3 regions of the Comamonas koreensis genome follow, and region 1 is predicted to be linked to each of the others. Evidence: predicted binding sites of a transcription regulator. Region 1 holds the regulator's gene; each other region holds the start of a gene.
What was found. Region 1 encodes FNR, which switches genes on or off when oxygen is low (the NO sensors DNR and NnrR bind a similar motif). Its sites were predicted from a motif close to TTGATNNNNATCAA; they were not measured.
Positions count from the first base shown of each region.

Region 1 (4,278 bases):
ATGAGCGAGACCATCATGCTGGTCTCCAACCCCTACCAGGCCGATGCCCGCCATGGCGGCCAGGACGAGCGCCGGGGCGGCACGGTGGGCTTTGCGCTGCCGGGTGTGGGCGTGCGGGTGCAGGGCGATGACGGCCAGGCGCTGGGCGCCGACGAGATCGGCCATATCCAGGTGCAAGGCCCCAATGTGTTCAGCGGCTACTGGCGCATGCCCGAGAAGACCGCGCAGGAGTTCACTGCCGACGGCTGGTTCAAGACCGGCGACGTAGGCAAGATCGATGCGCGCGGCTATGTGACCATCGTCGGCCGCAGCAAGGACCTGATCATCTCCGGCGGCTACAACGTCTACCCGGCCGAGATCGAGGGCTTCATCAACGAACTGCCGGGCGTCGCGGAAAGCGCGCTGGTCGGCGTGCCGCATCCCGATTTTGGCGAAGTGGGTGTGGCGGTGGTCATTGCCAAGGCGGGCCAACCGCTCGATGCCGACGGCATCATTGCGACCTTGAAAAAGCAGCTGGCCAATTTCAAGATTCCCAAGCGCTGCTTTGTCGTGGGCGAGCTGCCACGCAACACCATGGGCAAGGTGCAAAAGAACCTGCTGCGCGACCAGTACCAGGACCTGTTCAAGGGCTGATGCGCCTATGGAGGCGGCATGCGCCGCCATGACAAAACCCTCGCGCTGTGGCCGCTCAGAAGCTGCCGCAGGCGAGGGTTTGCTATGGGGATGATGCGGTTATACGGCGATCAGCGCAGTACCAGCACCGGTATCGTGGCATGGGTCAGTACATGCTGTGTTTCGCTGCCCAGCAGCAGGCGCTTCAAGCCCCGGTAGCCGTGCGATGCCATGACGATCAGGTCGCAGTTTTCCTTCTTCGCCGTCTCCAGCAGCGCCTCGGCAATCATGTCGGACTTGATCACCAGGGTCTTGATGGGCACGCCGGTCGCGGCGCCTTCGGCCACCACCTTATCGACAATGCCTTGCGCTGCGCGTTCCCAGCCATCCTCGATGCGCGCAATGTCATCGGGGTTTTGCATGGTGCTGCCTTCGAAGTAGCTGCGCGGGTAGTTGGGCGAGATGTTGACGGCAGTCACCGTGGCATGGCTCAGCTTGGCCAGCGCCAGTGCGTGGCGCACGGCCTTCTCGGACAGCTCAGAGCCATCGGTGGCAAGCAGGATATGTTGGTACATGGCAGGCTCCTTTCAGGTCAGACATGGGGCAGGGCTGTGGGTGGCAGCCTTGCCGTGGATGCAACTCAGAGCATCGCCGCTTGCGGCTTGAGCGGATGTCGGATCAGACCGCGTTTGTATCCGCTGGCGGAGCGACTTGGAACAGGGTCTTAAGCCGAGCAGGCCTGGGTGTTGATCAGGCCCTGGAGCTTGTCGGTGTCCAGAATGCGCACATGGCGCTGCTTGACCTCGATGATGTTCTCCTCGGCAAACTTGGAGAAGGTGCGGCTGACGGTCTCGAGCTTGAGGCCCAGGTAGCTGCCGATTTCCTCGCGCGTCATGCGCAGGATCAGCTCATGCTGCGAAAAGCCCCGGGCATGCAAGCGCTGCACCAGGTTCAGCAAGAAGGCGGCCAGGCGCTCTTCGGCGCGCATGCTGCCCAGCAGCAGCATGACGCCATGCTCGCGCACGATCTCTCGGCTCATGACCTTGTGCACATGGTGCTGCAAGGCGGTCACCTCGCGCGACAGGTCTTCGAGCGAGGAGTAGGGCATCACGCAGACCTCGGCATCTTCGAGCGCAATCGCGTCGCAGGAATGGCGGTCGTTGACGATGCCGTCCAGGCCGATGATCTCACCCGCCATCTGGAAGCCGGTGACCTGGTCGCGCCCGTCTTCGGTGGCGATGCTGGTCTTGAAGAAACCGGTGCGTATCGCATACAAGGAGGTGAAGGTCTCACCGTTGCGGAACAGCGCGCTGCCGCGCTTGATCTTGCGCCGGGTGGCGACGATCTCGTCGATGCGCTCCATCTGTTCGGCCGACAGTCCCACGGGCATGCACAGCTCGCGCAAATTGCAGCTGGAGCACGCTACTTTGATGGAGTTGGATGTCATGTATCAATACCCGTGAACAACTATTCAGATAGGAACGACGTTCCTTGGATGGGCCTATTGTGCGTGCTGGCGCCCAGAGGCTTCTTGATGTACATCAAGGACGCGTGGCAGGCCTTGGGGCACATTGGGGCGTCCGCTAGGAAGAAGAACCATGATTTCCCTGACCCCTGAACTGCTGTGCCGTTTTGATGTTCCCGGCCCCCGTTACACCTCGTATCCTACCGCAGACCGATTTGTTGAAGCCTTTGCTGCGAATGAGTACAAGCTGGCGCTGGCGCAACGCGGCACCGGTCTGGCGGGCCGGCTGTCGCCGCTGTCCTTGTATGTGCATGTGCCGTTCTGCGCCTCGCTGTGCTACTACTGCGCCTGCAACAAGATCATCACCAAGCACGCCGAGCGGGCCGACGAATACCTGGATTACCTCGAGCGCGAGCTGGACCTGCAACTGGCCCATGTCAGCGCCCGCCCGACCATCAGCCAACTGCACCTGGGTGGGGGCTCGCCCACCTTCCTGACCGATGCCGGCCTCAGCCGCCTGATGGATATGGTCAAAGAGCGTTTTCATCTGCAGCCCGGTGGCGAGTACGCGATCGAGGTCGACCCGCGCACTGTGAGCGGCGAGCGCCTGCAGCACCTGTACCGGCTCGGCTTCAACCGGCTGAGCTTTGGCGTGCAGGACTTTGACCCGCTGGTGCAACAGGCGGTGCACCGCGAGCAGCCCGCTGACCAGGTGTTTGCCTTGGTCGAGCAGGCGCGCGCTATCGGCTTTGAATCCATCAATATCGATTTGATCTATGGTCTGCCCCAACAAAGCCCGGCCAGCTTTGTGCGCACCATGGAGCAGGTCAACGCGCTGCGGCCCGACCGCATTGCGCTGTATGCCTATGCGCACCTGCCCGAGCGCTTCAAGCCCCAGCGCCGCATCCAGGCCCAGGACCTGCCCAGCCCCGCCGACAAGCTGGCGATGCTGGCCCAGGCCCTGGCGGCGCTGGAAGCCGCCGGTTATGTGTATGTGGGCATGGACCATTTCGCCTTGCCCGACGATGCCTTGGCGGTGGCCAAGCGCCAGGGCCGCCTGCACCGCAACTTTCAGGGCTACAGCACCCAGCCCGATTGCGATCTGATGGCGCTGGGCGTGTCAGCCATCGGACGCATTGGCGCCACCTACAGCCAAAATGCCAAGACCCTGGAGGAGTACTACGACCTGATCGACCAGGGCCAGATTCCCGTGGTGCGTGGGCTGGCACTGACGCGCGACGACCTGCTGCGCCGCACGGTGATCATGGGCCTGATGTGCCAGGGGTGCCTGGCCATTGAATCGCTGGAGCAGGCCTGGCTGATTGATTTTGCGCAGTACTTTGCCGCCGAGCTGGCCCAGCTGCGTGAGCTGCAGGAGCAGGGCCTGGTGCAGCTGAGCGACGAATCGATCAATGTGACCGAGCTGGGCTGGTACTTTGTGCGTGGCGTCGCCATGGTGTTTGACAAGAACCTGCAGGCCGACCGCAACCGGGCGCGCTTCTCGCGGATTATCTGAGGGCAGGGCGTGGGCAGGCCTCAGCCCTGCCAGGCCGCCAGGCTCTTGTAGAGCATGTAGAGCGCCAGGCACAGCAAGATGCCGCCAAAGATCTTCTTGAGCTGGCCCACCGGCAGCCGGTGCGCGGCGCGGGCGCCCAGCGGCGCGGTCAGCACGCTGCAGGTGGCAATGGCGGCCAGGCCGGGCAGCCAGATATAACCCAGCGAATGCGGTGGCAGCCCCTGCAGGTGCAGGCCGGCCACCATGAAGCCGATGACATTGGTGACCGCAATCGGAAAGCCCAGCGCCGAGCTCGTGGCTACCGCGTTGTGCATCGGCACGCTGCACCAAGTCATGAAAGGCACGCTGATGAAGGCGCCGCCCGCGCCCACCAGGCCCGAGAGGCAGCCGATCACGCCACCCGCAGCCAGCTGGCCGGCCGTGCCCGGCATGGCGCGCATGGCCTGGCTGTTGGGCTTGCGGAACATGCGCAGTGCCGAGTAGCCAATGAACAGGCCAAAAAACAAACCCAGGTAGCTGCCCTTGAGCACCGCAAAAATACCCAGGCTGGCCAGCAGGCCGCCCAGCACAATGCCCGGGGCCAGGCGTTTGACAAGGTCCCAGCGCACCGCGCCATGCTGGTGGTGGGCGCGCACGCTGGACATCGAGGTGAAGACGATGGTCGCCATCGAGGTGGCAATCGCCA
Region 1 is NZ_CP043575.1:4,204,891-4,209,168, reverse strand. It holds gene F0Q04_RS19200 (malonate--CoA ligase) at 1-633, shown strand, start outside; gene F0Q04_RS19195 (universal stress protein) at 744-1,187, opposite strand; gene fnr (fumarate/nitrate reduction transcriptional regulator Fnr) at 1,337-2,059, opposite strand; gene hemN (oxygen-independent coproporphyrinogen III oxidase) at 2,211-3,593, shown strand; gene F0Q04_RS19180 (sulfite exporter TauE/SafE family protein) at 3,614-4,278, opposite strand, start outside.

Region 2 (4,278 bases), 1.9 Mb from region 1:
GTGGCCTACGCCTTTGACAGCGCGCAGCACGGCGCCGACCTGTTTGACCTGAAGGTGCCGGGCAATATCTACACCCGCATCATGAACCCGACCACCGATGTGCTGGAAAAGCGCGTGACCGCGCTCGAAGGCGGCATTGCCGCGCTGGCGCTGGCCTCGGGCATGGCAGCGATCACCGCAGCTATCCAAACGCTGGCCGAAGCGGGCGACAACATCGTCTCGGCCAGCACCTTGTATGGCGGCACCTACAACCTGTTTGCCCATACCTTTCCGCAGCAGGGCATTGAGGTGCGCTTTGCCGATCCACGCGACCCGGCCAGCTTTGGCGCCTTGATCGACAACAAGACCAAGGCCGTGTTCATCGAGTCCATCGGCAACCCCTTGGGCAATGTGACCGATATCCGCGCGCTCGCCGATGTGGCCCACCGCCATGGTGTGCCGCTGATCGTGGACAACACCGTGCCCTCGCCCTATCTGCTGCGCCCCATCGAGCATGGCGCCGACATCGTCGTCCATTCGCTCACCAAGTACCTGGGCGGCCATGGCACCAGCGTGGGCGGCGCCATCGTCGATAGCGGCAAGTTCCCCTGGGCCGAGCACAAGGCGCGCTTCAAGCGCCTCAATGAACCCGATGTGAGCTACCACGGCGTGGTCTACACCGAAGCGCTGGGCCCTGCGGCCTACATCGGCCGCGCGCGCGTCGTGCCGCTGCGCAATATGGGCGCAGCCATTTCGCCGCAGAACGCCTTCCAGATCCTGCAAGGCATCGAGACCCTGGCGCTGCGCATGGACCGCATCTGCGAGAACACGCAAAAGATTGCCGAGACGCTGCAAAAGCACCCCAAGGTGGCCTGGGTGCGCTATGCGGGCCTACCGGACCACCCGGACCATGCCACCTTGCAAAAGCAGTCGGGCGGCCGCGCCTCGGGCATTCTGTCCTTCAGCCTCAATGCCGCAGACGGCGAAGGGCGCGCCGCCGGTGCCCGCTTTCTGGATGCGCTGCAGCTGTTCACCCGCCTGGTCAATATTGGCGATGCCAAATCGCTGGCGACGCACCCGGCTTCGACCACGCACCGCCAGTTGGACAGCGCAGAGCTGGAGAAAGCCGGCGTGAGCGAAGGCATGGTGCGCCTGTCGGTCGGCATCGAGCATGTCGATGACCTGCTGGCCGATCTGGAGCAGGCGCTGGCCAAGGTCTGAGGGGCCGTCGCACGCAAAAAAAGAGCCGCTTTCAACAAGCGGCTCAAACACAGTGCTCTGTGGCTCCTGGATCACCAGGAGCGGGCATGAGGACCTGTTTAGAAGCGGTAGCCCACACCCACACCCAGCAACCAAGGATCCACCTTAAAAGTGCCCACCTTGGTGCCGGCCGAGCGCACATCGGTCTTGATGTAGACCTTCTTCACGTCGACGTTGATCGACCAGTGCTTGTCCAGCATGTAGTCAAAGCCGATCTGCAGCGCCGGGCCAAAGCTGTTCTTCTTGATCGATGGATCGAGCGCGGCCTCAACAGCCGGTGCAAAGTTCACGTTCGAGAAGCGCGTGTAGTTCACACCAGCGCCTAGGTAGGGCTTGAAGGCGCCCATATTGGTGAAGTGGTACTGCGCGAGCAGGCTGGGCGGCAGGTGCTTGAGCGTGCCGATCTTGGCGCCGTCCGAGCGCAGGTCATGCTTTTGCGGGTAGGTCAGCACCAGCTCTGCCGCGATATTGGGCGTGAAAAAGTAGCTCACATCCACTTCGGGAATCGTCTTGTCATTGATCGACAGGCCCAGGCCGGTGGAGTCCTTGTTGGCGCTGTCCAGATGCACGGCGCGCACACGCACTTGCCAGGGGCTTTGCGCCTCTTGCGCCATCGCCGCGCCCGACGCCATTGCATATACAGCTGCCGCTGCCAACATCATTTTTTTCATCGTCATTGCCCTCGCTGCGATCTTGCTCGCATGGATTGAAAAGTTGCGGAACCGGCCCTTGTCTGCCGTCCATGTTCAGCATCTTCTGCTCATGCGGGCCAGGCTGCCCTGACCCAGATCAACCCGACAAAACAAGCGATGAAAAAAGGCGGCCCGCTGTTGCGATGCCGCCTTCTGCTTCTTGCAGCGCCGCGCCCGAGGGACGCGGCCAGCAGCCATCCGTGGTTGCTGTCGATCAGTGGCCGCGCATCTTGTGCCAGGCCTCTACCGCCAGCACCACCAGGCCACCAATGACCGCACCGACGGCCACGTGCACCAGCGTTGGGGCCAGCATGGCCACCACACCGCCCATCGGGGCTACGGTGCTCTCCAACCAATGCTCGATCGGGCCCATGCCATGCACCAGCAAGCTGCCGCCCACCATGAACATCGCAGCCGTTCCCACAATCGACAGGCCACGCATCAGCCAGGGCGTAAACGCAATCAGGCCCCGGCCCAGGGCCTGGGCTGCGGCACTGGTCTTGCGCATCAGCCACATGCCCACATCGTCCATGCGCACAATACCGGCCACCAGGCCATAGACAAACACGGTGATCGCCAGTGCCACGGCCACCAGCACCGCAAACTGCTCCCACAGCGGCTTGCTGGCCACGGTGCCCAGCGCGATGGCGATGATTTCTGCAGACAGAATGAAATCGGTACGCACCGCACCCGCCACCTTGGCTCTTTCATAGGCCACCGGGTCCATGTTTTTCTCGCTGGCAGCCTTCACGGATGATGGCGCCACGCCCATCTGCGCCGCCTGCTCGGACTCCTTGACGGCATCATGGGGCGCCTGTTTGCCGGGCTTGTGAAACAGGCTCAGCACCTTCTCCACCCCTTCAAAACACAGAAAAGCGCCGCCAAGCATCAACAGCGGCGTGATCAACCAAGGCGCAAAAGCACTGATCAAAAGCGCTGCCGGCACCAAGATGACTTTGTTTTTGAGCGACCCCTTGGCCACCGCCCAGACCACCGGCAACTCCCGGTTGGCCTTGACCCCAGTCACCTGCTCGGCGTTCAGCGCCAGGTCGTCGCCCAGCACCCCCGCGGTCTTCTGCACCGCCACCTTGGTCTGCGTGGCCACATCGTCCAGGATGGCCGTGCTCTTGCCCGCAGCCGTCTTGGTCATCAGCGCCACATCGTCAAGCAAGGTCGCAATATCATCGAGCAACATCAACAAACCAGCACCAGCCATTACGCACTCCCAATCCAAATTCGGTGGCAAATCATAGCGATTTCGCGGTGCAATGCTGTGTCAGACCCTATAAAACGGTGATTTCTACGTTTTGTTGGAGCTTGTTCACAAAACTTTATGCAGGCCTTGTCAACAACTTCAGCGCGCGGCCCGTTGTACACCCATCTACACCAGAAAGGTGAAAGGACTGAAATGACTGAAGTGTTTGCTATTTGGCCTGAAGACGAACGTGACCGTAAGCGTGCTCCTGCCCGCTTCTGATACCAGCGCAGCCTGCAAGCGGTTGAGCCAGAACTAAAAACCCGGCACCCGCAGCAATTGCAAGCCCACTGATCTCTCTCACTTAAGCCCTGCTCTGCGGGGCTTTGTTTTGCCTGTAGCAACGCTCCTACAGCGCAAAACGCAGCCAAGCCCTCTGCCACGCCAGCGGAGGGCTTTGATTTTATACGGCCACCATGTGCTCGTACAGAATCAGCGAGCCAATGGCAATCAGCACGACACCACCCACCGCTTCTGCCCAGCGGCCCGTGATATTGCCCAGAATGCGGCCGACCATCACGCCCAGGGTCACCATCGCAAAGGTGGCAAAACCAATGCTGAGCGCAACGACGGTGATGTTCACATCCAGAAAGGCCAGGCCCACGCCTACCGCCATCGCGTCAATACTGGTGGCAAAGCCCGTGGCGACCAGCAGCCAGAAGCCATGGCGCGCGGGCCGGCTCATCTCGGGCTCATCGGCACTTTGGAAGGCACCCAGCACCATGCGGCCGCCCAGCACCAAGAGCAGCACAAAGGCAATCCAGTGGTCCCAGGCCTTCACATAATCGGCCGCGGCATAGCCCAGCGCCCAGCCCACCAGCGGCGTGATGGCTTCGATGACACCAAAGATCAGGCCGGTGCGCAGCGCCTCGGACCAACGGGGTTTGACTAGGGCAGAGCCTTTGCCAATCGCGGCAGCAAAGGCATCAGTGGACATGGCAAGCGCCAACAGGGAAATGGAAGCAGCGTTCATCGGAGGTTCTTCTAGGACAGTCGGGCATGAGCACAACGGCACGCCATCACTGCCCGACCGAGGTCGTGCTGGCATGCCGATGGTCTCGCCAACCGAAGAACGGATGTCTGCGCCACAGC
Region 2 is NZ_CP043575.1:2,308,291-2,312,568, reverse strand. It holds gene F0Q04_RS10325 (O-acetylhomoserine aminocarboxypropyltransferase/cysteine synthase family protein) at 1-1,200, shown strand, start outside; gene F0Q04_RS10320 (OmpW/AlkL family protein) at 1,299-1,910, opposite strand; gene F0Q04_RS10315 (DUF808 domain-containing protein) at 2,146-3,147, opposite strand; gene mntP (manganese efflux pump MntP) at 3,590-4,159, opposite strand; yybP-ykoY riboswitch at 4,180-4,278, opposite strand, start outside.
Region 2: F0Q04_RS10320 (OmpW/AlkL family protein) is a predicted target of FNR. The motif match lies at 2,019-2,032, and genes of this name have one in related genera.

Region 3 (4,278 bases), 1.4 Mb from region 1:
GATTGAAAATGCTGCCCCACCAATTTCGGCACCTGGACCTGAACCTCTTGCGTGTATTCGACGAGGTGATGAATGAGCGCAGCCTGACCCGGGCGGCCGACAAGCTGGCCATCACCCAGCCGGCAGTCAGCAATGCGATGCGGCGCCTGCGCGAGGCGCTGCATGACGAGCTTTTGGTGCGCAGCGGCCAGGGTGTGGAGCCCACACCGCTGGCCAATGCGCTGTGGCCGGTGGTGCGCGAATCGCTGGCGCGCCTGCAGGCCAGCTTTGCGCCTGAGCGCTTTGACCCCGCCCATGCGACCCAGGCCTTTGTCGTGGCGATGGCCGATGCCACCGCCGCCACCTTGCTGCCCAGCCTGATGCACATTCTGGAGACCGAGGCACCAGGCGTCTCTGTGCATGTGCAACCACTCACTACCCGTGATCCGCGCGAGGAGCTGGACGCCGAGACGGCGGACCTGGCCGTGGGCTATTTCCCCTTTGTGCTCGCCGAGATGACGGCGCGCGCCCAGTCGGGGGACCTGGTGGATTTCGAGAGCCGGCGCCTCTATGACGGCGAATACCTCTGCGTGATGCGCAAGGACCATCCTTTGAGTGAGGGCTTGCTGACTTTGGAGCGCTACTGCGATGCACGCCATATGCTGGTGAGCTTTTCCGGCCAGCCCTTTGGCTTTTTGGACGAGGCGCTGGCATCGATCGGCCGCAAGCGCCGGGTGGTGCTGACGGTGAACCAGTACTTCACCGCCGCGCGCGTGGTGGCGCGCACCGACCTGCTGACCGTTTTGCCGCGTCACTTTGTGCCTGCCACCGGCATCGCCGATCTGCTGGCCTTCCAGCCGCTGCCGCTGCGCGTCGAGGCCGTGCATGTGGATGCGCTGTGGCGCAGCCGCAGCGGGCATATTCCGCCCTCGGCGCTGGAATGGATGCTGCATGCACTGGAGCGCTCGGCCCGGGCGGCTTTTCCTGACCTGGAATTACCGATGTAGCGGGCTGCAAGGCGCTAAAGCCCATGGTAGGCTAGGCGACCATGCACCTGCAAATTCTGTCCGACCTGCATCTGGAGACCCACCCCCATTTCCGTGCCCAGCCTGCGCCCGGCGCCCAGTTGCTGGTGCTGGCCGGCGACATTGGCTCCTACCAGAATGGCTCGATGCTGGACGATAAGGATTTTGGCCTCACCCAGTTCAGCCCGCAGCAGGCTGGCGGCCATTGGCCCGAGCCGGTAATCCTGGTGCCTGGCAACCACGAGTTTGACAACCAGGATTTCGATGCCGCCCGGCTGCGCCTGCGTGCCAGCTGCGAAAAGTTGGGCATCACGATGCTGGACTGCGACACCCTGATCATCGACGGCGTGCGCTTTATCGGCACCACACTCTGGTCCGACTACGACGCCATTGCCCTGCACAACGGCGTGACCGAGCTGGGCGCGCTGATGAAGCAGCGCGAGAAGGCCTTCAAGGCCGCGAACTTTTACTTGACCAAGGCCCAGATGCAGCGCAACGGCCAGCCCTTTTTGGCCGCCGAGATGCGCGACGAAGCGCTGCGCTGCCAGGAATGGCTGCGCGCCGCACTGGCCGAGCCCTTTGATGGCAAAACCGTCGTCATCACCCACTTTGCGCCCAGCCTGCGCAGCGCCGATCCGCGCTATGGGCTGACGCCCGGAACCGCCGGTTTTTGCAATGTGCTCGATGACCTGCTGCCCTATGCCGACCTCTGGATCCACGGCCACCTGCATGCGCCCAGCGATTACCTGGCCAAAGGCCAGCACAGCGATGGCCGCCCCTGGCAATGCCGGGTCGTGGCCAACCCGCTGGGCTATGCGCGCAAGGGTGAGCAGGAGAGCTTCAATCCGCATTGCCTGGTGGCGGTGTAGCCAGGGTCGCTCCACTTCTGGCATTCCCTCCGTCAAGCCAAAGCCCAAGGGTTTTTACCTAAATTTGTCGCCGCGCCTGATGCATATCAATGCCCGTTTGACGGTAAATCTATAAGCTGATACACATGATTTAGCCTGTAAAGCGCGTTCTCGCTGATGGAGCGCGGGTTTGCCAGGCCACAGTCCAGCGTTGGTGGCGCCACCGGTGTTGGGTCCCTCACCCCTTTTTTGAAGGAGTCAAGGCATGCGTATTTTGTTGGCCGTTGATGGCAGCCCCTACACCCAGAAGATGCTCGATTACCTGGCAGCGCACGCAGAGTGGCTGACGCCCAACCACCATTACACGGTGCTCACGGTGCAGCCCCTGCTGCCGCCCCGGGCCGCCAAGGCCTTGGGCAAGGCGCTGGTGGACGACTACCACAGCGAAGAGGCGCAGAAGGTGCTGGTGCCGGTGCAGGAGTTTCTGGCCGCCCACCAGGTGAAGGCCGTGGCCGAGACTGCCGTAGGCCCGATCTCCCAGACCATTGCCGAGACGGCCGATAAGGGCGGCTATGACCTGCTGATCATGGGCACCCGCGGCCATGGTGCGCTGGCCAAGCTGGTGCTGGGCTCGGTGGCGACCCAAGTGCTGGCCGAGAGCAAGCTGCCGGTATTGCTGATTCGGTAAATGGATCAGATCATGCGTCTGTCATTTGCTATTCACCATATAGCAATACTTGGCGCGGATACTGCGCATGCAATGGATGTCACTGATGAGGGAGGGATGGAACCACCGGTGCGATGAATGCCTGTGGACATCCGGAAACTGCTTGCATCCCCCTGGGGGTGCAGGCAGTTTTTTTATGCCTTGACCATGGCGCGAGCGGCCGCCGTGGGCGGCGCCAGGCTGCTCTTGGCGCTGTGCACCATCGCGTCGCTCAGGGCGCCCAGCAAGGCCGACTGCAGGTTCCAGCAGTGCCAGTACAGGTCGACGCGCAGCACCTGGGTCTCGGCCACATTGACCAGGCGGCCATCGGCGAGGTAGGGGCGGGCCAGCAGCTCGGGCACCACGCCCACGCCCCAGCCAGCGGCCACGGCGCGCACCTGAGCTTCGGAGTTGGGCACATAGAGCTGGTGCAGGCCGACGGTCTTGAGGCCCATCGCGCGGGCGACAAACACGCGCTGCATGTCGTCCTTGCGGTTGTAGCTCAAAAACGGCAGGTGCTTGAAGTTGCTGCGGTTGATTCCTTGCGGCACATGCTGCTGGGCAAAGGCGGGCGATGCCACGGCGATGTAGTGCATTGCGCCCAGCGCGGTCACGCGGCAGCCGCGCAGCGCCTGCGGCATGGTGGTGACGCAGCCGAGCACCTCGCCGGTGCGCAGCAGCTCCAAGGTGTGGTCCTGGTCGTCGGTGATGATCTCCAGCGGCAGCTGCTGCAGCGCGATGTCCTGCAGTGCATCGAGCGCCCAGGTGGCAATGCTGTCGGCATTGATGGCAATCGAGATGGCCTCGTCATGCGCATTGCGGCGCATGGTGTGGGGCAGCAGGCTGTGCAGCTCCTGCTCCAGGTCGGTGCGCAGCAGCCGCAGCTGCTGGGTGTGCTTGAGCAGCAGCTGGCCGGCAGCGGTGGGCCGCAGCGGGCGGCTGCGCACCACCAGCACCGAGCCGATCTGTGCCTCTAGCGCACGCAGCCGCTGCGAGACGGCCGATTGCGTCACATTCAGGCGCAGCGCGGCCTTCTCGAAACCGCCTTCTTCAATCACGGCGGCCAGGCATTCCAGCGCGACAGGGTCCAGGTTGCTCATGGGGCTCCAGTATTAGTAGAACTGATGAATCCTGAAGAAGTTTAATTGCACTTTATGTTACAGCCAAGATGCCAGACACTGAGAGGCATGAAAGTCATCATCCTCGGCGCCGGAATCATCGGCACCAGCACTGCCTGGCATCTGCTGCAACTCGGCCACGACGTCACCGTCGTGGATCGCCAACCGGACGCGGCGCTGGAGACCAGCTATGCCAATGCCGCGCAGATCTCGGTGAGCTACTGCGAGCCCTGGGCCAACAAGCATGCCCCGCTCAAGGCGCTCAAGTGGATGTTCGACAAGGAGGCGCCGCTGCTGCTGCGCCCGCATGCCGATCCGCAGCAATGGCGCTGGCTCACGCAGTTTCTGGCCGAGTGCAATGACCGCTCCTTTGCCCGCAATGTGCAGCAGATCGTTGCGCTCGGTGCCTACAGCCACAACGCCTTGAAGGCCGTGGTGGCCCAGACCGGCATCCAGTTCAACCGGCTCGAGCGCGGCATTGCCCACTTCTTCACCAGCGACGAAGCGGTGCAGGATGCGCAGATGGCCGTCGACCTGATGCGCCAGTACGGTGTGAACCGCCGCATGGTCAGCACCGAAGAGTTTTTGAAGATCGAGCCCGC
Region 3 is NZ_CP043575.1:382,533-386,810, reverse strand. It holds gene F0Q04_RS01875 (LysR family transcriptional regulator) at 9-986, shown strand; gene F0Q04_RS01870 (metallophosphoesterase) at 1,028-1,873, shown strand; gene F0Q04_RS01865 (universal stress protein) at 2,118-2,540, shown strand; gene F0Q04_RS01860 (LysR family transcriptional regulator ArgP) at 2,714-3,658, opposite strand; gene F0Q04_RS01855 (D-amino acid dehydrogenase) at 3,746-4,278, shown strand, end outside.
Region 3: F0Q04_RS01865 (universal stress protein) is a predicted target of FNR. The motif match lies at 1,950-1,963, and genes of this name have one in related genera.